Regions from separate parts of the Thioclava sp. IC9 genome, predicted to be linked through region 2. Evidence: riboswitches for the same ligand, from Rfam matches in the RefSeq annotation. Region 2 holds a riboswitch; each other region holds the start of a gene.
What was found. Region 2 has a riboswitch for thiamine pyrophosphate ahead of thiM (hydroxyethylthiazole kinase). Riboswitches for the same ligand answer to the same signal wherever they lie in the genome.
Positions count from the first base shown of each region.

Region 1: linked by a shared signal. The riboswitch ahead of thiC (phosphomethylpyrimidine synthase ThiC) and the one ahead of thiM (hydroxyethylthiazole kinase) in region 2 are both predicted to bind thiamine pyrophosphate.
Region 3: linked by a shared signal. The riboswitch ahead of thiB (thiamine ABC transporter substrate binding subunit) and the one ahead of thiM (hydroxyethylthiazole kinase) in region 2 are both predicted to bind thiamine pyrophosphate.

Region 1 covers NZ_NBNX01000010.1:17,120-24,746, reverse strand. The annotation lists gene B6V76_RS18295 (5-formyltetrahydrofolate cyclo-ligase) at 1-345, opposite strand, end outside; gene B6V76_RS18290 (S8 family peptidase) at 779-3,145, shown strand; TPP riboswitch at 3,229-3,349, shown strand; gene thiC (phosphomethylpyrimidine synthase ThiC) at 3,464-5,260, shown strand; gene B6V76_RS18280 (FAD-dependent oxidoreductase) at 5,257-6,225, shown strand; gene thiS (sulfur carrier protein ThiS) at 6,194-6,391, shown strand; gene B6V76_RS18270 (thiazole synthase) at 6,393-7,160, shown strand; gene B6V76_RS18265 (thiamine phosphate synthase) at 7,160-7,627, shown strand, end outside.
Region 2 covers NZ_NBNX01000002.1:493,735-501,361, reverse strand. The annotation lists gene B6V76_RS07885 (PQQ-binding-like beta-propeller repeat protein) at 1-879, opposite strand, end outside; gene B6V76_RS07880 (cytochrome c) at 923-1,378, opposite strand; TPP riboswitch at 1,689-1,783, shown strand; gene thiM (hydroxyethylthiazole kinase) at 1,845-2,633, shown strand; gene thiE (thiamine phosphate synthase) at 2,630-3,244, shown strand; gene thiD (bifunctional hydroxymethylpyrimidine kinase/phosphomethylpyrimidine kinase) at 3,241-4,044, shown strand; gene tenA (thiaminase II) at 4,041-4,712, shown strand; gene B6V76_RS07855 (hypothetical protein) at 4,824-5,036, opposite strand; gene B6V76_RS07850 (cytochrome P450) at 5,382-6,641, opposite strand; gene B6V76_RS07845 (hypothetical protein) at 6,773-7,042, opposite strand; gene B6V76_RS07840 (hypothetical protein) at 7,109-7,306, opposite strand; gene B6V76_RS07835 (BON domain-containing protein) at 7,526-7,627, shown strand, end outside.
Region 3 covers NZ_NBNX01000005.1:32,599-40,225, forward strand. The annotation lists gene B6V76_RS13755 (leucyl aminopeptidase family protein) at 1-792, opposite strand, end outside; gene B6V76_RS13760 (hypothetical protein) at 878-1,258, opposite strand; gene B6V76_RS13765 (carbonic anhydrase) at 1,426-2,076, shown strand; gene B6V76_RS13770 (hypothetical protein) at 2,214-2,906, shown strand; gene B6V76_RS13775 (DUF4139 domain-containing protein) at 2,938-4,539, opposite strand; TPP riboswitch at 4,713-4,817, shown strand; gene thiB (thiamine ABC transporter substrate binding subunit) at 4,854-5,846, shown strand; gene B6V76_RS13785 (thiamine/thiamine pyrophosphate ABC transporter permease ThiP) at 5,822-7,384, shown strand; gene B6V76_RS13790 (ATP-binding cassette domain-containing protein) at 7,368-7,627, shown strand, end outside.

The DNA.
Region 1 (7,627 bases), on a different contig from region 2:
TTCCAGCGGCGCATCTTTCGCGGTGACGACGGGCAACAGGATCTGCGTCCCCGCCTCGTGGACCCTGCACATCCACGACCGCAGGTCCGGCTCGCCCCTGATCGGCCAGTAGACGGCGACGGTCTGGCCCGCTCGGGGGGCGACGAGCCGGTCGAGACCTTCGATCAGGCAGGCGGTCGCGCGCTCTCGATCGTCCGCGCACAGGGTGCGTAACTTGAGCAGCCGCGCGCGCTCGGCCCGTCTGAACCGCGCCACGTCGCGGGCGGTCTCGGGATCGAGGGGGTGTCCGTCGACCAGCAGATGGGCGAAGCAGGCGGGGCTGCCTCCGGCGCTGTCCTCTTCCATCGTCAAGCCATCCCTGCGTGCTGCGCCCTCGATAGTCGGACCCGCGCGCCGGATTTTCAAGCACGCCTCGCGGCGACCGCGCCGGAAGGGCACCGTTCAGACCTGCTGACCACTGGCGACGGGCTTCAATTATTCGTGTTCGGCGTTTTTCCGACAGGCACCCTTTCGCGATTTCGGTCATAAGGCGTTCGCGAAGGCGACATCGGGACATTCGGCGAAGGATCGTCGGCACCTCGTTCGCCTCAAAGTGACCCCCCTTACGAGTTCTCGGTGGCGCGATAGATCGCCGTCAACAAATCCCGACGTGTTGGATTGGCACCGGAAACAGGCGCTGTCGACGCGCGTGGGGACGTACAGGAACGCAGCTCCCATGCAGGCAAAGATGACCGGAATATCCTCTCAACGGGCTGAATTTTCAGCGAAAGGGCTTTTGATGAAAGGCGGATACTTTCTGGCGGCGACGGCTTTGTCGTCGCTTGTCGTGACCCCGGCCCATGCGCGGGACCTCAGCGAGCACATCCGGCTGGCAGGTCGTGCAACAGTCTCCTACGGGCTGGTGCAGGACCGTCCCGCGGCGCCCGGCGCGGCCGACATCTCTTCGCAGGGAATCGCCGCGAATTCCACTACGGTGACCGGCTCCAACAGCATGCTGCTTCTCTTGGGTCTCGGTGCGGTGGGGCTGGCCGCGGCTGCGGGGGCGGGCGGCGGAGGTTCCTCGGGTTCTTCGGGCGCGAGCGACACACAGCCGCCATCGCCGGGCATTGCGCCGCGTCTTGGGACCGGCGGCAGCGTCAGCAGCTTCGAGACCAAGGAATATTACGCGAGCGGCGGTCTCGCTCAGACCGAGGCGGCGTATCGTTATGCTGAAGGGGCCTACGGGCTCGGCACACTCGTGTCGGTCTACGACACCGGGGCGGATGTGACCCATCCCGATCTCGCCGACAATATCGATGGTGCCCTCTCCTACAGCTATTTCGACAACAGTTCCGATGTCACCGACAGGGACGGGCACGGCACGCACGTGGCCGGGGTCATCGCCGGTGTGCAGAACGGGCAGGGGATCGAGGGGATCGCCTGGGGGTCCAAGCTGATGATCCTGAAAGGCGTCGGAGGCTCGGTGCCTGCGGGCAGCTATGCGGATGCGATCACGCGGTCGGTCAAGGCCGGGGCCGCCTCGATGAACAACAGCTGGTCCTATGTGGACAGCACGGACAAGACGCTTACGATCGACCAGTTTTCGAGCGCCGACCAGATCCGTCTGCAGCTCGGATCGGCCACGATCGACGCGCTCGATGCAGCCGCGAAAGCGGGCATGGTCAGCGTGTTCGCCGCGGGTAACGACGGCGGCGCCAATCCCAGCGTGATGGCCGGCCTGCCGGAATACTTCCCGGAAATGGACGGCTCGATCCTCGGCGTCGTGGCCGTCGACAACAACCATCAGATCGCGAGCTTTTCCAACCGCTGCGGCGAGGCGATGAATTACTGCCTCGCGGCGCCCGGCGTGAGCATCCTCTCGACCTATCCGAGCGATCTCGGCGGCGATTACGCCTACATGAGCGGGACTTCCATGGCGACGCCCTATGTCACCGGCGCGGTCGCGGTGCTCAAGAGCGAATTCCCCGAGCTGACAGGTCAGCAAATCGTGCAGATCCTCGAGACCAGCGCGACCGATCTCGGCGCGGTCGGAATCGACCCGGTTTATGGCTGGGGAGAGCTCAATCTGCGGCAGGCACAGGCACCTGCCGGGACGCTGAAGGTCGAGACGACCAGCTCTCTCGACGGCCCCTCCGTGCCTGCCGCCCGAAGCGCGATCAGCGCAAGCCGCGGCGTCGCCGGGGCCCTGCGCGCGACGCTCTCCAACCAGCGGATGATCGTCACCGATGCCTATGATCGGGGCTATCATGTGCCGACCAGCAGCTTCGTGGCGGATTACGCGGATGCCAGCGCCGCCCGAGCCGCGACGGAAGCCTTCGCGATGGGACGGACGGATGCGATCAATCTGAGCGCGGGCACCGGCACCTTGTCACTGTCGCGCGGCGACGGTTCTGCGATTGCCGGAACAGGCTGGGTCGACAGCGCCGCGATGGCCGCGCCATACCTGAAATCTTTCGATGCCACATCCGCGCTGCATTACGAAATCGGCCTCGGCGACGGGCTGTCGGCGTCGATTTCGCAGGCAGGCGGCGGGGCTGGAGATATCACCTCGCATTACATCGCCGGCTCGCTCAGTGCCCGGTTTGGCGTTGGCAAGCTCTCGATGACCGTCGGCAGCCTGCATGAAGACGGCGGCTTCCTGGGAACCTCGGTGGGCGGCGCGTTCGGTGGCGGCCTGTCCAGCGATACCCGCTTCGTTCAGCTCGGCATGAACGTCGCCCTCGGTGACGGCACCTCTCTCGCGTTCACCGCGGCCAATGGCAGTTCGAACTTCTCCGGAGACGGTTTGCTTCGCTCCGGCAGCGGGCTGCACTCGAACGCCTATGCCGTGGGCCTGAGCAAGACAGGGTTTCTGTCCGGCGATGATCGTGTCTCCATCGGGATTTCGACGCCGATCTCGCTTGCCTCGGGCAAGATGACGATGAGCGTGCCGACCGCCGTCGGGGCCGCCGTCGGAAACACGCGCTCCGACAAGGTGGTGATGACGACCTCCTCGGTGAATATCGAAAGCGCAGCACCTCAGCCCGACCTTCAGTTCGGCTATTCGCGCACGGCGGGGATCGGTCGTCTCGGCGCGGGGCTTGTCTACGAACCCGGGAAGCGTTCCGCGGTGGGGGTTTCGCTGGGATGGACGGCGCGCTTTTGAACCGCTGACGCCGGGCGCGCCGATCACGACCGCCGGATGCCACGCGGACGCGCCTTGCCAGGTTCGCACTTCGCTCCTACAACAGGATCACGCAGGGGAGTCCCGCTTAGGGGACTGAGAGGCTGACAGGGTGAAAACCCGGTGACGCGACCCTTTGAACCTGACCCAGTTGATACTGGCGTAGGAAGCTAGGCGAGCAGACCGGGAAGAGTCTTTCTCTCGTTGCGAGCCATGACAAAAGGCCGTTCGGCCTTTGGTTTCCCAAGCGTCTCTCAATTGGTGTCCTTTGAGATCGAATGCTTGAGGAGCACCGAAACGATGAACATTCCCAACCCCAAGATCACCACCGGTCCGCTGCCGGCGTCGCGCAAGATCTACGTCGAGGGCGCTTTGCATGAAGGTCTGCGCGTGCCGATGCGCGAGATCGCCGTGCACCCCACTGCCGGGGAAGCACCGCTGCCGGTCTATGACAGTTCGGGCCCTTACACCGACCCCGAGGTCACGACCGATATCAATGCCGGTCTCGCGCCGCTGCGCCGGGCATGGATCGAGGCGCGCGGCGATGTCGAGAGATATACCGGGCGCGATGTCCGACCCGAGGATAACGGCTTTGCCCAAGGGGCGCGGCTGACGCCGGAATTCCCGGTCAGGCGGCAACCGATGCGGGCCAAGGGCGACCGCGCGGTAACGCAGCTGGCCTACGCCCGCGCCGGGATCATCACGCCCGAGATGGAGTTCGTCGCGATCCGCGAGAACCAGTTGCGCGAGGACGTGGGACCGCGCGACGGGCAGGACTGGGGTGCAAACCTGCCCGATTACGTGACGCCGGATTTCGTGCGCGACGAGATCGCAGCGGGCCGCGCGATCATTCCGGCCAATATCAACCACCCGGAATCCGAGCCGATGATTATCGGGCGCAATTTCCTCGTGAAGATCAACGCCAATATGGGCACTTCCGCCGTCACCTCCTCGATGGAGGAAGAGGTCGACAAGCTTGTCTGGGCGATCCGCTGGGGCGCCGACACGGTGATGGACCTCTCGACCGGGCGCAACATCCACAACACCCGCGAATGGATCATCCGAAACAGCCCCGTGCCGATCGGGACCGTGCCGATCTATCAGGCGCTGGAGAAGGTGAACGGGATCGCCGAGGACCTGACATGGGAGGTCTTCCGCGACACGCTGATCGAACAGGCCGAGCAGGGCGTCGACTACTTCACGATCCATGCAGGGGTGCGTTTGCACATGGTGCCAATGACGGTGGAGCGCGTGACCGGGATCGTCAGCCGGGGCGGCTCGATCATGGCGAAATGGTGCCTGCATCACCACAAGGAGAGCTTCCTCTACGAGCATTTCGAAGAGATCTGCGACATCTGCCGCCGCTACGACGTCTCGTTCAGCCTCGGCGACGGGCTGCGGCCGGGCTCGATCGCGGATGCCAATGACGCTGCGCAATTTGCCGAGCTGGAGACGCTGGGCGAACTGACGAAGATCGCCTGGGCGAAGGACTGTCAGGTGATGATCGAGGGGCCCGGTCATGTGGCCATGCACAAGATCAAGGAGAACATGGACAAGCAGCTGGAGTGCTGCCACGAAGCGCCGTTCTACACGCTCGGTCCGCTGACCACGGATATCGCGCCGGGTTACGACCACATCACCTCGGGGATCGGGGCGGCGATGATCGGTTGGTTCGGCTGCGCGATGCTGTGCTACGTCACGCCGAAGGAACATCTGGGCCTGCCCGACCGCGACGACGTGAAGACCGGCGTGATCACCTACAAGATCGCCGCCCATGCCGCCGATCTGGCCAAGGGGCTGCCCGGGGCGCAGCGGCGCGACGATGCGCTGAGCCGTGCGCGTTTCGAGTTCCGCTGGGAAGACCAGTTCAACCTCTCGCTCGACCCCGATACCGCCCGCGAATTCCACGACGAGACGATGCCGAAAGAGGCGCACAAGGTCGCGCATTTCTGCTCCATGTGCGGGCCGAAATTCTGCTCGATGCGGATTTCGCACGACATCCGCGCCGAGGCGCAGAAAGAGGGGATGGAGAGCATGGCCGCCAAGTTCCGCGAAGGCGGGGAGCTTTATGTGCCCCTCAAGGGATCGGGCGAATGATCACCATCGCAGGCGGCGGCCTCGCGGGGCTGTCCTCGGCGCTCGAACTGGCGCGCGCCGGGGCTGCGGTGCGGGTCTTCGAGGCGGCAGAGGAGATCGGGGCGGGCAGCGTGTCACGCTATGCGGGCGGGATGCTGGCGCCGTGGTGCGAAGCCGAAAGCGCCGAGGAGGCGGTGGTCACGCTGGGCGCGCGCGCGGCAGACTGGTGGGCCGAGATCACGCCGGTCACGCGGCGCGGCACGCTGGTCCTCGCCCCACCGCGCGACAGTGCGGAACTGACGCGCTTCGCCCGCCGCACCTCGGGCCATCGCACGCTCGATCAGGCGGCGATCACCGAGATGGAGCCGTCCCTCGCGGGGCGGTTCGCACGCGGGCTGTATTTCGTGGACGAGGCGCATCTCGACCCGCGCCGCGCGCTGCGCGATCTGGCGCGGGCCGCGCGTGACGCCGGGGTCGATATTGAGCTGGGAACCAAGGCCCCCGCGCAGGTGGATCTCGATTGCACCGGCTTTGCCGCCGACCTGCCCGACCTGCGCCCGGTGCGCGGCGAGATGGCCATCCTGCACTGCCCGGAGGTCGAGATCACCCGCACCCTGCGTCTGCTGCACCCGCGCATCCCGCTCTATCTCGTGCCGCGCGGGCAGGGCGTCTACATGATTGGCGCGACGATGATCGAAAGCGCCGCGACGCGCCCGATTACGCTGCGCTCGCTGACCGAAATGCTCAGCGCCGCTTTCACGCTGCATCCCGGCTTTGCCGAGGCGAGCGTGATCGAGACCGGGGCAGGGCTGCGCCCGGCCTATCCCGACAACCTGCCCCGCCTCGAGAGGCACGGCGGGACGCTTCATCTCAACGGGCTTTATCGCCACGGCTTCCTGCTTGCGCCTGCGATGGCGGCCCGTGTCACGCAACATTTCTTTCCGGAGGGCTCCGATGCAGATCATCGTCAACGCGAAACCGCATGAGATTGCCGCGCAGGACCTCGCAGCCGCGCTGGCGGAGCTGGGCTTTGCCAATCCCGCCATCGCCACCGCGCTGAACGGACAGTTCGTGCCCCGGGCCAACCGCGCGGACACGCGGCTTGCCGAGGGCGACCGGCTCGAAGTGCTCGCGCCGATGCAGGGAGGCTGAGATGAAACTCTATGACACCGAACTCACCTCGGCGCTGCTTCTGGGCACGGCGCAATATCCCTCGCCCGCGATCTTGTGCGAGGCGATCCGCGCCAGCGGCTGCGAGGTCATCACCGTAAGCCTGCGCCGCGAGGCCACGGACGGCGCGGGCACGCAGTTCTGGGACATGCTGCGCGAGACCGGGATGCGGGTGCTTCCCAACACCGCGGGTTGCCATTCCGCGCAGGAGGCCGTCACCACCGCGCGGATGGCGCGCGAGGTCTTCGGCACCGATTGGATCAAGCTGGAGGTGATCGGCCATGCCGACACGCTGCAACCCGATGTCTTCGCGCTCGTCGAGGCGGCGGGGGCCCTCGCGCGCGATGGCTTCAAGGTCTTTCCCTACACGACCGACGATCTGGTCGTCGGCGAGCGGTTGCTGGAGGCCGGGTGCGAGGTGCTGATGCCATGGGGCGCGCCGATCGGTTCGGGGCAGGGGCTGCGCAACCCCGATGCGCTGCGCGCGATGCGGGCGCATTTCCCGACCCTGCCGCTGATCGTCGATGCGGGGGTCGGGCGACCCTCGGATGCGGCGCAGGCGATGGAGCTGGGGATGGACGGGGTGCTCTTGAACACCGCTGTGGCGAAAGCCGGCGACCCGGTCGGCATGGCACGCGCGATGGCGCTCGCGGTGCAGGCGGGCCGCGCGGGGCATCTTGCCGATCCGATGGAGCGGCGCGACATGGCCGTGCCCTCGACCCCGGTTCTGGGGCTGGCGGAGTTGATGTGATGGAGCGGTTCTACCTGATCACCTCGAATGTCGCGCAGCTGGAGCGTCTGGTGCCGCAGGGCGTCCGGCTGGTGCAGCTGCGGCTCAAGGACGTCCCGCCCGCCGAGACCCGCCGCCAGATTGCGCGGGCGCGGGATGTCTGCGCCCGCCACGGCGCGCAGCTTGTGGTGAACGACTATTGGCAAGAGGCGCTCGACCTGGGCTGCCGTTTCGTCCATCTCGGGCAGGAAGACATGGACACGGCGGACTTGCCCGCGCTGCGCCGCGCCGGGATACGCTTTGGCCTGTCGACCCATGACGAGGCAGAGCTGGACCGGGCGCTAGGGCAGGACCCTGCCTATGTGGCGCTCGGGCCGGTCTATCCGACGAAGCTGAAGAAGATGAAATGGGCGCCGCAGGGGCTGGAGCGCGTGACCCGCCGGAAGGCGCTGACGGGGGGCGTGCCGCTGGTCGCGATCGGGGGGCTG
Region 2 (7,627 bases):
CGGATTGCCGGTGCTGAAGATCACCATGTTTCGCTCCGGATCGATTGCGGGGGTCGTCCAGACCATGCCGCCACCGGACTTCCACGAGTCGCCCTCGAACGTGTCGGGATCCGTCGCGTGCCAGCGCCACACCTCCTCGCCCGACTTCGCATCGATCGCGGCGACGAAGCCGCGGATCGGCCATTCGCCGCCGGAACTGCCGACGATCACCTTGCCGTCATAGATTTGCGGCGCCATCGTTTCCGAGAACCCCGCTTGCGGGTCTGCGAGATTGGTCTTCCACACCTTTTTGCCTGTCTTGGCGTCGAGCGCGAGAAGATTGGCGTCGAGCGTCGCAATGTAGACCTTACCGTAACCCACGGCCACGCCCCGGTTCACCGGGCCGCAGCAGGTCTTGACCTGCGAGACGTCATAGGTCGTGCTCCAATACGTCTCGCCGGTTGCGGCATCGAGGGCCATGACCGTCATCTCGTTATCGACCATCGGTGTCGAGATATACATCACGCCATCGACGACGATCGGCGTGGTCTCGAAGCTGGCGACCTTTCCGGTCTGCACCAAGGCAACCGGGTGCAGTTTGTCGATATTGTCCGTCGTGATCTGGTCGAGTGGCGAATAGCGCTGATTGCTGTAGCTCCGGCCATGCAGCAACCAATCGGACTTGTTGCCCTTGGCGGATCGCATCGCGTTGTCGTCGACAGCGACATTCGCCGAAGCGGGAAGCTCCTTCATCTGGGCGCGGTTCGTGTCGCTCGTGCCCTGGATCTCGTCACTCTGCTTCGCGTGCGCAAGTGCCGGCAGGGCCGCCACGCATACGGACAGGATCAGAGGTCGGACGGCGCCTCGCGAGGTCGCGGTGAATGGTGGCAAATGTGCCATGTTCGGTCCTCCTCTCTTGAAATGATCAGCCGCGGCGGTCGGGTCAGTCGCAGGATGACTGCGACGAGTCCGGCAACGGCTGCAGGTCCATCGCATCGATCGCTTTCTGGTCGATCGCGCTGTCCCCGGGTTTGAAACCGTTCTTGCAAAGCAGATAGGCGAATGTCTGGAGATACTGCTTGTCGGTCAGCTCGCCCGGGTCATCCTTGGGCATGTGCTTCGCGATGAAGTCGTATAGTTGCTTGCCGGTCATGCCGCTGTAATCGAGGCTGTCGGCGAATTTCTTGCCCGCCAGTGCGGGGCCTGCATCCCCCATCAGATCGCTGCCATGACAATCGGCACAGTGCTTCTTGTACACGTCGTGGCCTGACGATGCCTGCTTGGATGTGAAGAGGGTCTGCTGGTCCGCAGAGCCCGGGTAGGCTGCGCTCGCGCAGAGGACAAGGGCGGTAACGAGGCCGGTCAGGGCCGTTCCGGAATGCGTGTCTAGACGTCTCATGCTAAAAAACCTCGCTCAATAATGCTGGGACGGAGCGGTGTGGGATATGGTTCCCCAACGGATGCAAGGTGCCTTTGTTCCATTCTGCTTTGCGGGCATCAGGCAGACGGGGCTGCACCGAGCATGTTTCGGATGGGAAAGCGGATCCGAAAACGACGCCGGTATCTTCGCTCTTTCCGGCCTGCCATATGACGGCGACCAGAACCGTTCCGCCGTTCACGGATATGCGCTGGATGCTGATCGCGGCGAAGCTGTGGGCGCCTCGTCTGACCCGGCTTGACGGGCGGCGCGAAGGCTGTCACCTCTCGGAGCGAAGCGACAGGGGCGCTCGGGCAACCGGGCTGAGACGAACCCTTAGAACCTGAACCGGATAATGCCGGCGGAGGGAGGCGCGTGAGACGGTCAGGCGCGTTCCCGCCTTTGCCCCCTCGCTCTTCTCCTGATGCCCGCAGCCAAGGAGAGAGCGATGGAAGATCCCGGACAATATCTCGCGGCGATGCGGCAGACCGCGCCGCTCGTTCACAACATCACCAATTACGTCGCGATGAACGTGATGGCGAATGTTCTGCTCGCCTCCGGCGCCTCGCCCGCGATGGTGCATGCGCGCGAGGAGGCGGCCGAGTTCGCCGGACTCGCGCAGGCGCTCAGCATCAATATCGGCACGGTGTCGCCGCCCTGGGCGGAGGCGATGGCGGCGGCGGCCAAGGTCGCGAGCGCGCAGGGAACCCCGTGGGTGCTAGACCCTGTCGCGGTCGGCGCGACGGATTATCGGCGAGCGCTCGGTGCGCGGCTCGTGGAACTGCGCCCGACGGCAATCCGCGGCAACGCGTCGGAGATCCTTGCGCTTGCGGGCGAGGCTGGCGCGGGGAAAGGGGCGGATTCCACTGAGAGTGTCGAGACCGCGGAAGGCGCCGCACGGGCCTTGGCCCGGATGAGCGGGGCCGTGGTTGCGGTGACTGGCGCGGTCGATTTTGTGACGGATGGGGAGCGCGCTGCGCGGGTCGCCAATGGCCATGCGATGATGCCGCGCGTGACCGCTTTGGGCTGTTCGCTGACCGGTCTGGTGGCTGCGTTTCTCGCGGGACAGCCTCGCTTCGAGGCGGTCGTCGCGGCGCTGGCTTATTTCGGGCTCGCCGGGGAGAGCGCCGGGGCGAGTGCCTCAGGCCCGGGAAGTTTTCAGGTCGCGTTCCTCGATGCGCTCTATGCGATCGACGCCGAGGCGCTGAGCGCCGGAGCTCGGATCGAATCCGCATGATGATCCCGTCCATCTGTTTCGTCACCGACCCGGCCGCCCCGCAGCCGGTGCTCGCGCAAGCCGTGGCCGCGGCACGGGGCGGTGCAGGCTGGGTGCAGCTGCGCGACAAGGTGCTCCCCGATGCGGAATTCGCCGCGCTGGCCCGGACGCTGGTCGAAGCGCTTGCCCCCTATGACGTGCCGCTGATCGTGAACGATAGGGTCGCGGTGGCCATCGAGATTGGGGCCGCCGGGCTGCATATCGGCCAGAGCGATGGCGACCCCGCCGCGATCCGCCGCCGGATCGGGCCCGACATGCTCCTAGGCCTCTCGATCGAGACCGAGGCGCAGATCGCCGCCGTTCCTCCCGGCATCGATTATCTCGGCGTCGGTCCGATCCATGCGACCGGCTCGAAGCCCGACCATGCCGCCCCGATCGGCCATTCAGGCTTTGCCCGGATCGTTTCGCGCACCGATCTTCCCTGCCTCGCGATCGGCGGGATCACTGCCACTGACGCGCCCGCAATCCGCGCGGCGGGCGGTGCCGGTCTCGCGGTGATTTCCGCCATCTCGCGTGCCCCTGACATGGCGCGCGCCACCCGAACCCTGCGCAACGCATGGAGCGACACATGATCCCCAATATTCTCACCATCGCGGGTTCCGACCCATCGGGCGGGGCGGGCATTCAGGCCGATATCAAGGCCATCTCCGCCAATGGTGGCTACGCGATGAGCGTGATTACCGCGCTGACCGCCCAGAACACGCGCTGCGTGCAGGCGGTGAGCCTGTGCGACACGGCGCTGATCGCAACTCAGTTGGCATCGCTGCGCGAAGACGTTCGTATCGACGCGATCAAGATCGGAATGCTGGGCGATGCCGCGATCATCGAGACTGTGGCCGAGAGGCTGACCGGGCTCGACTGTCCGGTAGTGCTCGATCCGGTGATGGTCGCGAAAGGCGGCGATCGGCTGCTGGCAGAGGCGGCGGTGACCGCGCTGCACAGCCTGCTGCCCCGGGCCGATCTGATCACGCCGAACCTGCCCGAGGCCGCCGATCTGCTGGGCTGCGCCGAGGCGACGCGCTTCGACGAGATGCGCGATCAGGCCCATGCGCTTCGCGAGCTCGGGCCGCGTGCGGTGCTGCTGAAGGGCGGTCATCTGCAAGGCGACCAAAGCCCGGATCTGCTGGTCACGGCGCAGGAAGAGCTCTGGCTTGACGCACCGCGCATCGCGACGCGCAACACGCACGGGACGGGCTGTACCCTGTCCTCGGCGCTGGCGACATGGCTCGGGGCAGGGGTGCCGCTCGCGGAGGCCACCCAGCGGGCGAAGGCGTATCTGAGCGCGGCGATTGCGGCAGCTGATCGGCTGACTGTCGGGTCGGGGCACGGGCCGGTGCACCATTTCCACGCATTCCAGGAGAAGAAGAAATGAGCTTCGCCCAAGACCTAGCGCAGGCGACCGCGCCGCTGCGCCGTCAGATCCATGACATGCCTTTCAATCGCGAACTGGCAGAGGGAAGCCTCGATCGGGAAACCTTCCAGGGCTACATCATTCAGGACGCACATTACCTCGAAGGCTTCGCCCGCGCGCTCGCGCTGGCCGCCGCCAAAGCCCCAGATGCGCCGACCGTGGCCCAGCTTGCGGGATCGGCGGCTGGAGCGATCGCCGTCGAGCGGGAATTGCACGCGCATTACATGGGGCTGTTCGGCGTCTCGGCGGAAGATTTCGCGCGGATCGAGCCTTCGGCGGCCTGCGATCATTACGTCTCTTTTCTGCTGCGCAGCGCTGCGATTGGCGATCTTCCCGAAGCGGTGGCGGCCTTGCTGCCATGTTTCTGGATCTATCGCGATATCGGTCGGGAGATCGCGCAGGTCAACGGCGCTGAAAATCCCTATGCGGCCTGGATCGCGACCTATTCCGGAGAGGCGTTCGATCAGAGCGTGACGCGGATGCTGGAGCTGACGGACAGGCTGGGCGCGATTGCAGACGCGCCCGCGCGAGCCCGGATGCACCGCGCCTTCGCGCGGAGTTGCTGGCATGAATGGCGGTTCTGGGACAGCGCCTATCGCGGCGAAAGCTGGCAGCAGCCTGCCGCTTGAGGCGCGAACCGAAAGGGGGCGCCTTCGTCGGCTTCCGGTCCTTGCCGCTCGCCGGTTTCGCGCGCCTCGATCGCCTGTCGGGCGTCGATGGCGGGGCCGGATTTGCGAGGCTCAGGATTTGTGCTCGTCGCTTTCCTCGCTGGTTTCCCCGTCGGTTTCCTCGACGGCCGCGGTCTCGTTGTAGTCATTGGGATCGAAATCTTCGGGGTCGAAGGCCTCCTCCTCCTCGGAGATGCCGGTCACGTAGGAGGTTCCGGTCTCCTCATCGAAGATCAGGCCGTAATTCGCACGTCCCTTCGATTTGTAACGCAGGAACTCGTGCACGCCCGCGTAAATGGCGATGAAGAGGAACGGCAGAAGGATCAGGGCAGCAAGTAACTGGGCGTTGATAGCGGACCTCGTTCAGGCTGTTTGGCAAAGGCGGATTGTCTGCGGCGCCTTGGGTCAATCTAGCAGCATGTTGGCCTAATCCGGATGTGGATCCAACAACTTGGCCACCCGATGCGAACGTCATTTCGAAAATAATCTGGTCTATCGTGGGGCGACGTCAAGCGTTGGCGCGGGTTGGGCGCCGGCACGAAGTCTCTTACCCGGGGCGTTCGACCGGCTGCGATCTGCCCATGCTCGACATGGCATCTGGTATGCGTTCGGCCTGTCGCCCCGGAGTTTTCAGCAGCGCGCGCCCGGATGCTCCGGCTGGACTGCAATGCGCAGGCCGCCTCCCGGCAGCGGGGGGAACTGGTTGTCGGAAAGTGTCAGATCCTGCTCGGGGACCGTCCAATCGAGCTTGCGCAGCTGCATGACGGCTTCGGTCAGCAGCTCCATCGTGAGCCATTCGCCCGGGCAGCGGTGATTTTGCAGATAGTCGCCGCCGCCCTGCGGCACGAGCCCCTCGGGTTGGATGTCACGGCCCAGATGGCGTTCGGCGCGGAAGCGTTCCGCGTCCTCCCAAATGTCAGGGTCGTGGTTGGTGCCGTAGAGATCGAGGACCAGCCAATCGCCGGGTTCGAACCGGGCGCCGTGCCAGTCGAACGCCTCGCGCACGCGCCCGCCGATCGCCGGAAAGAACGGGTAGAGCCTGCGCACCTCCTCGGCGATCGCGCGGCAGGTCGGCTCGTCGTCTTCCGCAACGGCAGGGATGGCTGCGCGGTGGGAGTGCAGAGCGTGGGCGGCGAACACGACATAGCGCCCGACCGCCACGATCGGACGCAGTATGTTCAGGAGTTCCTTCACGGCCACGTCTTCGCTCATCCGGCTGCCGTCCAGATCGGTGTGGAAGGCGAGCTTGGCCAAGGTGCTTCCGGCAGGTCCGTCCGCTTCGCGGGTCTGCGAAATCAGGCTGCGCGCCCAACGCTCGCACCGCGCCCGGAGCCAGCGTGCCTGTAGATAGGCAGGCCCGAGCGTGCCGGCCGCGGCGAACATCGTGCTGAGTTCGCGCGCGCGGCTGGCAACGTCGTGCTGTGCCGGGTCGATGCCGCACCAGCGCAGCGCCGCTCGCGTCATGATGCCGTCGACGGCATCAGAGAAGTCGATCTCGCAGCCTTGCCAACTGCGGGCCGCAGCCTGCCATTCCTCTGCGAAAATCCGGCGGGCCGCGCGCAGTCGGTCGCGGTCCATGAGGTCCAGAAACATCTGCTTGCGGATGTGATGGGCTTCGTCGTCGAGGCTTTGCACGCTGCCCTTGCCTTGAAGAAGCGGCACCACGGTGGGCGGCATCGCGCCGCGACGCGTCATCCGTCCCGGCTCATAGAAGCTGCGCACCGCGTCGCGTCCACGCAGGAAGGTCACGGGGCGCAGCATCAGCCGGGTTCGGAACGCATCGCTCCCAAGTTGATCGCAACGGCGGGAAATGAACGAATAGCCCTCGCTGAGGAAGGCCCGGGTGCTGTCGATCCCCGAGAGATGGGGAATGGATTGGGAATTCTGCATTTGCCTTGCCTCGCTATGGGCCTGATTGGTTGCTGGTGCTAGGGGCGCGACGCCGATGCGGGCTGCGCCAAGCCCGCGGCAGGTGGCATCACGGGCGTCTGCCGTCGTCGTCTGCGCTTCGGCCGGACGGATCACCCATTGCCGCGGCGGTGGCGCCGCGCGAGCGTCGCGATCTGCTGGAACTCCTCGGCAATGCTTAGCGGAAGCGCGTCGGTCGCGTCCGGGTCCGCGCCGGGATCTTCCTGACCGTCATGCATCACTTCGCGTTCGCCGATCCACGCCATGACGGTCTCGCGCGACTCTGCGGGCAGTTCCGACACCAGCCGTGCCAGAACGCGGCGTTGCGCGATCAAACGAGCCTCCAGCGTGACCAATGTTTCTTCGAGATAGGTATTTGGCATCTGGTCGCTCTCTTCGCGGGGTTCCGGCGGGTTGGCGCCGGGACCCCGATTTTAGGTGAATTGAAGTCAATAATTCGCGGGCGGATCGCTTGCCGGGAAACTTTCATCCATTTCCTCGTCGACCCGGTCCCAGTTCCGAGGTGGGTTTCGCATCTGCGAGGGACCTGCGGGACGGACGCCCTGTGCCGAGGTGCCGCGCCGTTGGTTGATGAGATACCCCAAGGCACCGAGGGCTGAGGCTGCAAAGAGCAGTCTGGTCAACATGGTAGGCCTCCTTTGGTCAAAGTGAGACCCCCGCGTGGGACCCGTGCAGTGCTCCGCGCGAGGGTCGTCATGCTTACCCGAAAAACGAAACCCGCCAGCCTTTGTTCCATGGCGCGAACCATCGTGAATCTGGCGGAACAAACCGTGCGCGGCTGGCGTGCGCGCAGGAACAAGCGGGATGCTCACTCGTTGATCCGTTCCATAGCCATGGAGGAGATCATGACCGAGAATGGCGATGACAAAGACGTCCATGTGGTACGCTCTGACCTTGCGGCGCCGAGCCGACCGGACGGGTATCACGGCGTCGAGCAACCGATCATG
Region 3 (7,627 bases), on a different contig from region 2:
CTTCTTCATCAGCCCCATCGAGGCGCCGGGCTTCAGGTTCAGCCCCCCGGTGTCGAAACAGACGCCTTTGCCGACCAGCGTCAACGTCGGACCTGCGCTGCCCCAACTCAGCTCGATCAGCCGCGGCGTGCGCGGCGAGGCGCGACCGACGGCGTGGATCATAGGGAAGTTCTGCGTCAGAAGGTCGTCGCCCTTCACGACCTTGACCTCAGCGCCGTGGCGGTCGGCCAGCAGGCGCGCCGCGCCCTCCAGTTCCTCCGGTCCCATGTCGGAGGCGGGGGTGTTGATCAGGTCACGAGTAAAAGCCTCGCCCTCGGCGACGGCCTCGATCTGCGCAGCATCCACCCCGTCCGGGCAAACCAGCCGCGCTTTCGGCGCTGCGGCTTCGGCGTAGCGGTCGAACCGATAACCTGCGAGCAGCCAGCCGAGCGCCGTCTCTGCCTTCAAAGATTCCGGCAAATCGCCCTCGATCCGCCACGCGCCTTCGGGAAGGGTCGACGCCGCGCGCGCCAGCGAGAACCGCTCTCTTGCCCGTGCCGCCGCGGTCCCGAGGCCCAGCAGCGCCGCCTCCGCGCCGTCCGCCCCCGGCAGAAGTGCGACCTGGCCGGCCTTCGCCTTGAACCCCGTTGCCTCGACGAAGGCGCGCTGCGCGGGCGGCAGATCGGCCAGAGCCTGCTCCATATCCTCGGGCGCGACGGCGATCAGGGCGCGGGCAGGCGCGTCGGCTTCGGCGAAGCGCATTGCCGGGCGCGGGGCGAGAAAGGAAAAATCTGCGGGTGCGTCTGCGCTCATGGGGGCGGCTCCTTGGCTCTGGTGGTTTCTTCGCCCCAGAGCCTAGCGCCGCGGCGCCTGCCCGCAAGGCCCGATTGCGCGCACTTCAGGAGGACAGGCCGCCGATGTCCCAGACCTCGGTAAGAGATCGTTCCGCGATCCGGCCCAGCCGCGCCATTACCGCCGCCTGCGCCACCGCATCGCCGGTCGCGATACACTCGGACAGGTCGCGCGCGGTGCGCACCATCGACACCAGACCCACATGTTCCGAGAGGTCGATCACCTTGACGATTGCGCACCGCATCTTGGCGCGTTGGCGCCATTTCGCGGCTTCTTCCAAGGCGGCGAGTTGCACGGCGAAATCCTCGACCGTGGCGCAGATGACCCGCTCCGTATCGACCTGTCCCAGCTCCACGTAGAGCACCGATAGCCGCGTCGTATCCAGCGACATCCGTTCCTTGCAACGCAAACGAGACACCTGTGTCACCACGACACTCCCCTTTGATTTCGCCATCACCCGGGCGGCAATATGGCCGACAGGTCTCAAGATTTCATTGAGCGACGCGGAGAAACCTCTCGTAACCCGGCCTGCATCGCGGTATTTGACGCTGCGATAAGACGCGAGACACCAGACCCAAAAACACCGGGGGACCGATGAGAGAGCATGTGAAGCCGCTGCCGAGCTACCTTGTGAACCGTTACCAGGGATGGCACGCGACTGCGTATGACGAGAACCGCGCCTGGTATCGCCGTCTCGCCTCCGAAGGGCAGCGTCCGCGCTCGATGATCATCGCCTGCTGCGACAGTCGCGTGCATGTCACCTCGATGTTCGGTGCCGATCAGGGTGAGTTCTTCATCCACCGCAATATCGCGAACCTCGTGCCGGAATTCACGCCCGATGGCGATCACCATGGCACGTCGGCGGCGGTCGAATATGCCGTGACCAGCCTGAAGGTCGCGCATCTGATCGTGTTGGGCCACAGCAATTGCGGCGGCATCGCGGGCTGCCACGCGATGTGTTCGGGGCATGCGCCGGAACTGGAGGAGAAAAGCTCTTTCGTCGGCACCTGGCTGAACCTTTTGCGTCCGGGCTACGAGCGCGTCACCGACCTGCCCGAGGATCAGCAGGTGCTGGCGCTCGAGCGTGAGGCCGTGAAAGTCAGCCTCGAGAACCTGATGACTTTCCCCTTCGTGCGCGAGGCGCTCGACGCCGATCGGATGACGCTGCACGGGCTGCGCCACGACATCGGCGAGGGTACGCTCGAGCAATACGTCTCCGGCTCGGATCGGTTCGAGAAGCTCTGAGGCTTTGCAAATTCGTTGACCCCCTTCGCGAGGCCGATTGCTCCGCCTTGGGGAAAACCAATTGGCATTCACGGGCTGTTAAGCTTGATGCGCGAGGCTGCGGGTACCCCGCCCACGCCAACGAGCTTTGACCCGACATGTCACCTGCATCCCGACCGCATTGCCAGCATCGTCTCGTCTCCCTGCGGCTGCCGCTCGATATGATCGATCGCATTGCGGCGGAGGCGCGCGCGTTCGGCCTGCCTCCGGCAGAGCTGATCCGGCGCGTCCTGCAGGAGGGGCTGGCGGAGGAGCCAACCTCCGCCCCCTCCACCACGAAAGAGCCGCTGCCGGAAATGGCGGCGGTGCAAGCGGCGCTGGATCAGGCGCGCGATTGGTTCGATCTGCAACATCGGCTGCGGGATGCGGGCTTCGTGCTGCGGCTTGCGGGCGGGGGCGCGCTGGGTCTGCATGCCTGGCCGACGAACCGCTTCCTGTTGCTGCTCGACGAGATCGGCCCGAGCCTGACGGAGTTGGTGCTGCGCTTCGCCGCGCCGTTTCCGGGGGACGATGGCGGCCGCACCAAGATCGTCGGCGCGAGGTCTGGGCAGGGCGCGGCGGAAACGGTGACGGCACAGGCCGCCGCCGCCGAGTATGCCGCGGCGCAGGCGGCGGGGGCGCAAGCCGTGCCGGAGGAGAAGGCGTCCAAGGCGACCGAAAAGACCGGCAGTGCAGAGACACATCCCCCCGAGGCGGCGAAGGCCGAACCGCCCGCGCGCGGGTTCCTGCGCCTGTCGCCAGCGTTGCTCGCGAAACTGCGGGCTGCGGCGAACCCGCGAAACGCAGCCTGATCGCGCGCGGAGGCCTTTGCGTTACGCTGACCTAGCGCAGCACCTTGTCGGTGGGCCAACTCAGCGTGGTCTCGGTGCGGATCGTCTTGGTCTCGTCCGCGCCCAGATCGAAGCGCCATGCGAGCACGCCGCGGCGATGGTCGTAATCGGTCTCGCTCGCGGGCGGGGTCGCCTTGGTGGTGATTTTCAGGTCTTCCTGTTCGGAATAGGGTACCCGGTCGATCACCCGCATCGGCCAGCCTTTGTCCGTCAGGTTCTTCACCTCGATCTCGACGACTTCGCGGCGCTCATTGGATTTCGAGATGAAGCCGCTGTCGCCCTCCATCGTGTCGGGCATCCGGCGGTCCACGCGAATGCCCTCGATCGGCCCGAAGCCCAGCGTCAGGTCATCCCCTGCGGCCACCATCGGCAGATGCGACTGGCCGACCAGCGCGCCATCGGCATAGAGGTTCGCGGGGCCGGGCAACAGGATCTCGCCGGTCTCGTTCTTGCCCTCGGCCACGCGATAGGCCTGCGGATCGGTCAGCGGGGCGGCTTCGGCGAAGACCTCCATCGGGAGGGTCTTGGAATCGAGGCTCAGGCGGAGATCGTCGACCCCGTCGCGCAGATCGACCGCGCTCGGGTAATGGTAGGTCACCGTTTCGCCCTGCATCTGAAGATCGGCGCGGTCGCTGATCGCTGCTTCCGCCATCGGCGCGGCGGCGCCACCCGATGCCGCGAGGGAGCGCTTCATCGGCACCGGTGCGGGCGGCGCATCCGGGTCGCCGATGTGCGCGAGGCGCGGATAGACTTCGCCCGGCTCTGCGCGCCCGCCGGGGCGAGCGGTCGAGAGCGTCAGGTCGACGTTACGCCAGTCCTCGCCGGTGGCCTGATGGACCGAGACGAAGCGCTCCATATCCACCGCGCCCTTGTCTCGGTCGAGCCGCAGATCATAGGAGGGCTGCCACCCGGCATTGTTAACGTAAGAGGTGATCGTCAGCGTGCCCGAGCCCTGCACCTTCGCGCTGAGCATCTCTCGATCTTTCGCCGGGTTCAGCAGCGCATCGAGCGCCGCTCGCGCCTGCTTCACCGCCTCTTTCGCGGGGTCGAGCGCGGCTTCCGCGCGGCGCGCTTCCGCTTCGGCGGCGATTGCGCGTTCGGTGGCCGAGAGAATCTGATCCTCCACCATCTGCGCCAGCGCGCGCAGCTGTTCGGGCGCGGTGACCTGCGAGTCGGTGTTCTTGAGATATGTGATCTGGTCGCGCGCGGCCTGCGCCTTGGCGCGGATCACGGCCACCGCGTCTTCCTTTTCCGCAAGGGCTTCCTTTGCAGAGGCCAGCCGGTCACGCGCAGCCTTCACCGCCGCGCTTTCGGTTCCGCTGGTCGCCGGCGCGCGCCCTGAGATCAGGCTCACCGCGCCGATCTGCACACCGTCACCCGACACCCGCAGCGTCGAGATGTCGGTGCCTTCGGGAAACCCCGGAACCAGCAGGTCATGGCTGCCCTCGGGCGCCTTCACCTCCACCTGCCGCACCACCTGCGCGCCCTGCGGAAAGAGCGTCACGGCCGTGATCTTGCCCGGTGCCTCGATCGTGTCGGCCAAGGCGGGCAGGGCGGTCGCGGCCATAAGGGCCGCCGTCAGGGTGATGCGCATCGGTTCCTCCCACATCCGTTCCGGATCGAGCCTGCGTCGGCCTGCGCGCAGTTGCAAGCCATTGAAATCCGGCGCGGGTCGTCACTGGCGGGAACTCGCCAGAGCGTTCGTGCTAGGCGTCGGGGGGCTACGACTGCTTGCCCTTGCGTCCGAAGCCCCGCGCGCATAGGTTGCGCCCTACCTCGGGGTGCCGGATGATCCGGCTGAGATGCGATCCACGCGAACCCGTTGAACCTGAACCGGTTAAGACCGGCGGAGGGAAGGTAGCCGGATAGTCCGGCCCCACTCCGCCCGGCAAGCCCAAGGAGTGAGGCATGAAAACCCACCTGATGCTTGCGGGAGCCCTGAGTCTGATCGCCACGATGGCGGCGGCCGAGGACAAGCCCGTGCTCACCGTCTATGCGCCTGATTATTTCACGAGCGAATGGGGCCCCGGTCCCGCGATCGAGAAGGGGTTCGAGGCGACCTGCGATTGCGATCTGAAATTCGTGGCGGGCGATGTGCTGCCGCGCATCCTGCTCGAAGGCGACAAGACCTCCGCCGATGTCGCGATCGGTCTGAACACCGACGTGACCGCGAAGGCGCGCGCCACGGGCCTGTTCGCCCCGCATAACGAGGACACGTCCGACCTGACCATGCCGGTCAAATGGGACGATCCGATCTTCCTGCCTTTCGACTGGTCTGAACTGGCCTTCGTCTATGACAAGACCAAGCTGAAGAACCCGCCCACGAGCTTCCAGGATTTGCTGGATGCGCCCGACGACGCCTACAAGATCGTCATCGAAGATCCGCGCAGTTCGGTCGCGGGTCTGTCGCTGCTCTTGTGGGTGAAGGACATCTATGGCGACAAGGCCGAAGAGGCGTGGACGAAGATCGCGCCCAAGGTACTGACCGTGACGCCGGGCTGGTCGGAGGCCTACGGGATGTTCACCGACGGCGAGGCGGATATGGTGCTCAGCTACGTCACCTCGCCCGCCTATCACATCATGGCCGAGGAGGACGACAGCAAGGCTGCGGCGATCTTCCCCGAGGGGCATTACTTCACCCCCGAACTGGTCGCGCAGCTCAAGACCTCGAAACATCCCGAGCTGGCGCAGAAATTCATGGATTACGTGCTGAGCCCCGATTTCCAAGGCATGATCGCGACGGCGAACTGGTCCTTCCCGGCGAAACTGCCCCACGATCAGCTGCCTGAGGTGTTCCAGAAACTCCCGATGCCCGACAAGACGCTCTACCTGGGTGAGGCCGAGGCCGAGAAATTGCGCGGTCCGGCGCTGGACGAATGGCAACGCGCCTTCTCCAGATAAGAGGCACGCCCATCTGGGCGGTGCTGGCGGGTGCGGCTTTGGCCGCGCTTGTCCTTGGCACTTTGGCGGCAGTCGCGCTCCGGGCAGGCGGGCTGACCGGCTTGCGCGAAACCGATCTCGCCGCGATCCGCTTCACGCTCTGGCAGGCGGCGGCCTCGGCGCTGATCTCCTGCGCGCTGGCGGTGCCGGTCGCCCGTGCGCTGCATCGCCGCCGCTTCGCCGGGCGCGGACTGCTGATTTCGCTCCTGGGGGCTCCCTTCATCCTGCCGGTGATCGTCGCGGTCTTCGGGCTGATCGCGGTCTTCGGGCGGCGCGGGCTGGTCAATGCGGCCCTCGCCCCGCTCGGCATCGATCCGATTTCGATCTACGGCGCGCAGGGCGTCATCGTGGCCCATGTTTTCTTCAACCTGCCGCTTGCGACCCGGATGATCCTGCACGGCTGGGAGGCGATCCCGGCCGAGCGGTTTCGCCTTGCCGCGACCCTCGGCTTCGGCCCTGCGGAGGTCACGCGTCACCTTGAACGTCCGATGCTGCGCAGCGTGTTGCCCGGGGCGTTCCTCGCGATCTTCCTCGTCTGCCTGACGTCCTTCGCGGTGGCCCTGACCCTTGGCGGCGGGCCGCGCGCGACCACGGTGGAGCTGGCGATCTATCAGGCCTTCCGCTTCGATTTCGACATGGGCCGCGCGGCGAGCCTTGCGCTGGTGCAGGTCGCGATCTCGGTCGCGGCGCTGCTGATCGCGGCGCGCGCCACCCTGCCGTCGAGTTTCGGCGCGGGGCATGACCGCCGCGCCGCGCCGATCCCGCAGCTGTCCGGCGGGATAGGGCGTGCGCTCTTCGACGCGCTCGCGATCGGGCTCGCAAGCGCCTTCCTGCTGCTTCCCATCGGCACCGTTTTCGCCCGGGGCATCCCGGCGGTGGCCAACCTGCCCGAGATGGTCTGGCCCGCGACGCTGACCTCTTTGGTGATCGCGCTGCTCTCCACGGTTGTGACGCTCGCCATCGCCCTGCCGCTCGCACTGGTGGCGACCCGGCAGCGCTGGGCGGAGATCGCGGCGATGCTGCCGATGACAGCGTCGAGCCTCGTGATGGGCACCGGCGCCTTCCTGATCGCGCGGCCCTTCGTGAACCCGACGAGCCTCGCGCTGCCAATGGTGCTGCTGACCAACGCCGCGCTATCGGTGCCTTTTGCGACCCGCATCCTGATGCCCGAGATCCGCACGCTGCAGGCCGATTACGACCGGCTCGCCGCCTCGCTCGGGCTGCGCGGCATTGCCCGGCTTCGTCTGCTGACGGTTCCGCGCCTTGCCCGGCCGCTGGGGTTCTCGGCGGGGCTGGCCGCGGCCTTCTCGATGGGCGATCTGGGCGTCATCACGCTGTTCTCGGATGGCCAGACCCGCACCCTTCCGCTGGCGCTTTTCCAGCTCATGGGCTCTTATCGCATGGATCAGGCGGCGGGCGCTGCGAGCCTGCTGCTGATCCTCACTTTCGCGCTCTTCTGGGCGCTCGACCGCGCGGGGCATTATGCTGACCCTCGATAAGCTTCTGATCGAACAGGGCGATTTCCGCCTCGAAGCCGATTTCACGATCCTGGCCGGCGCGCGGGTCGCGCTGATCGGGCCCTCGGGGGCGGGCAAGTCGACGCTGCTCTCGGTACTTGCGGGGTTTCTTGGGCCGACCCGGGGGCGGGTGCTCTGGTGCGGCGAGGACATCACCGCGGCGCCGCCCGGCGAGCGTCCGCTCTCGATCCTGTTTCAGGATCAGAACCTCTTCCCGCATCTGCG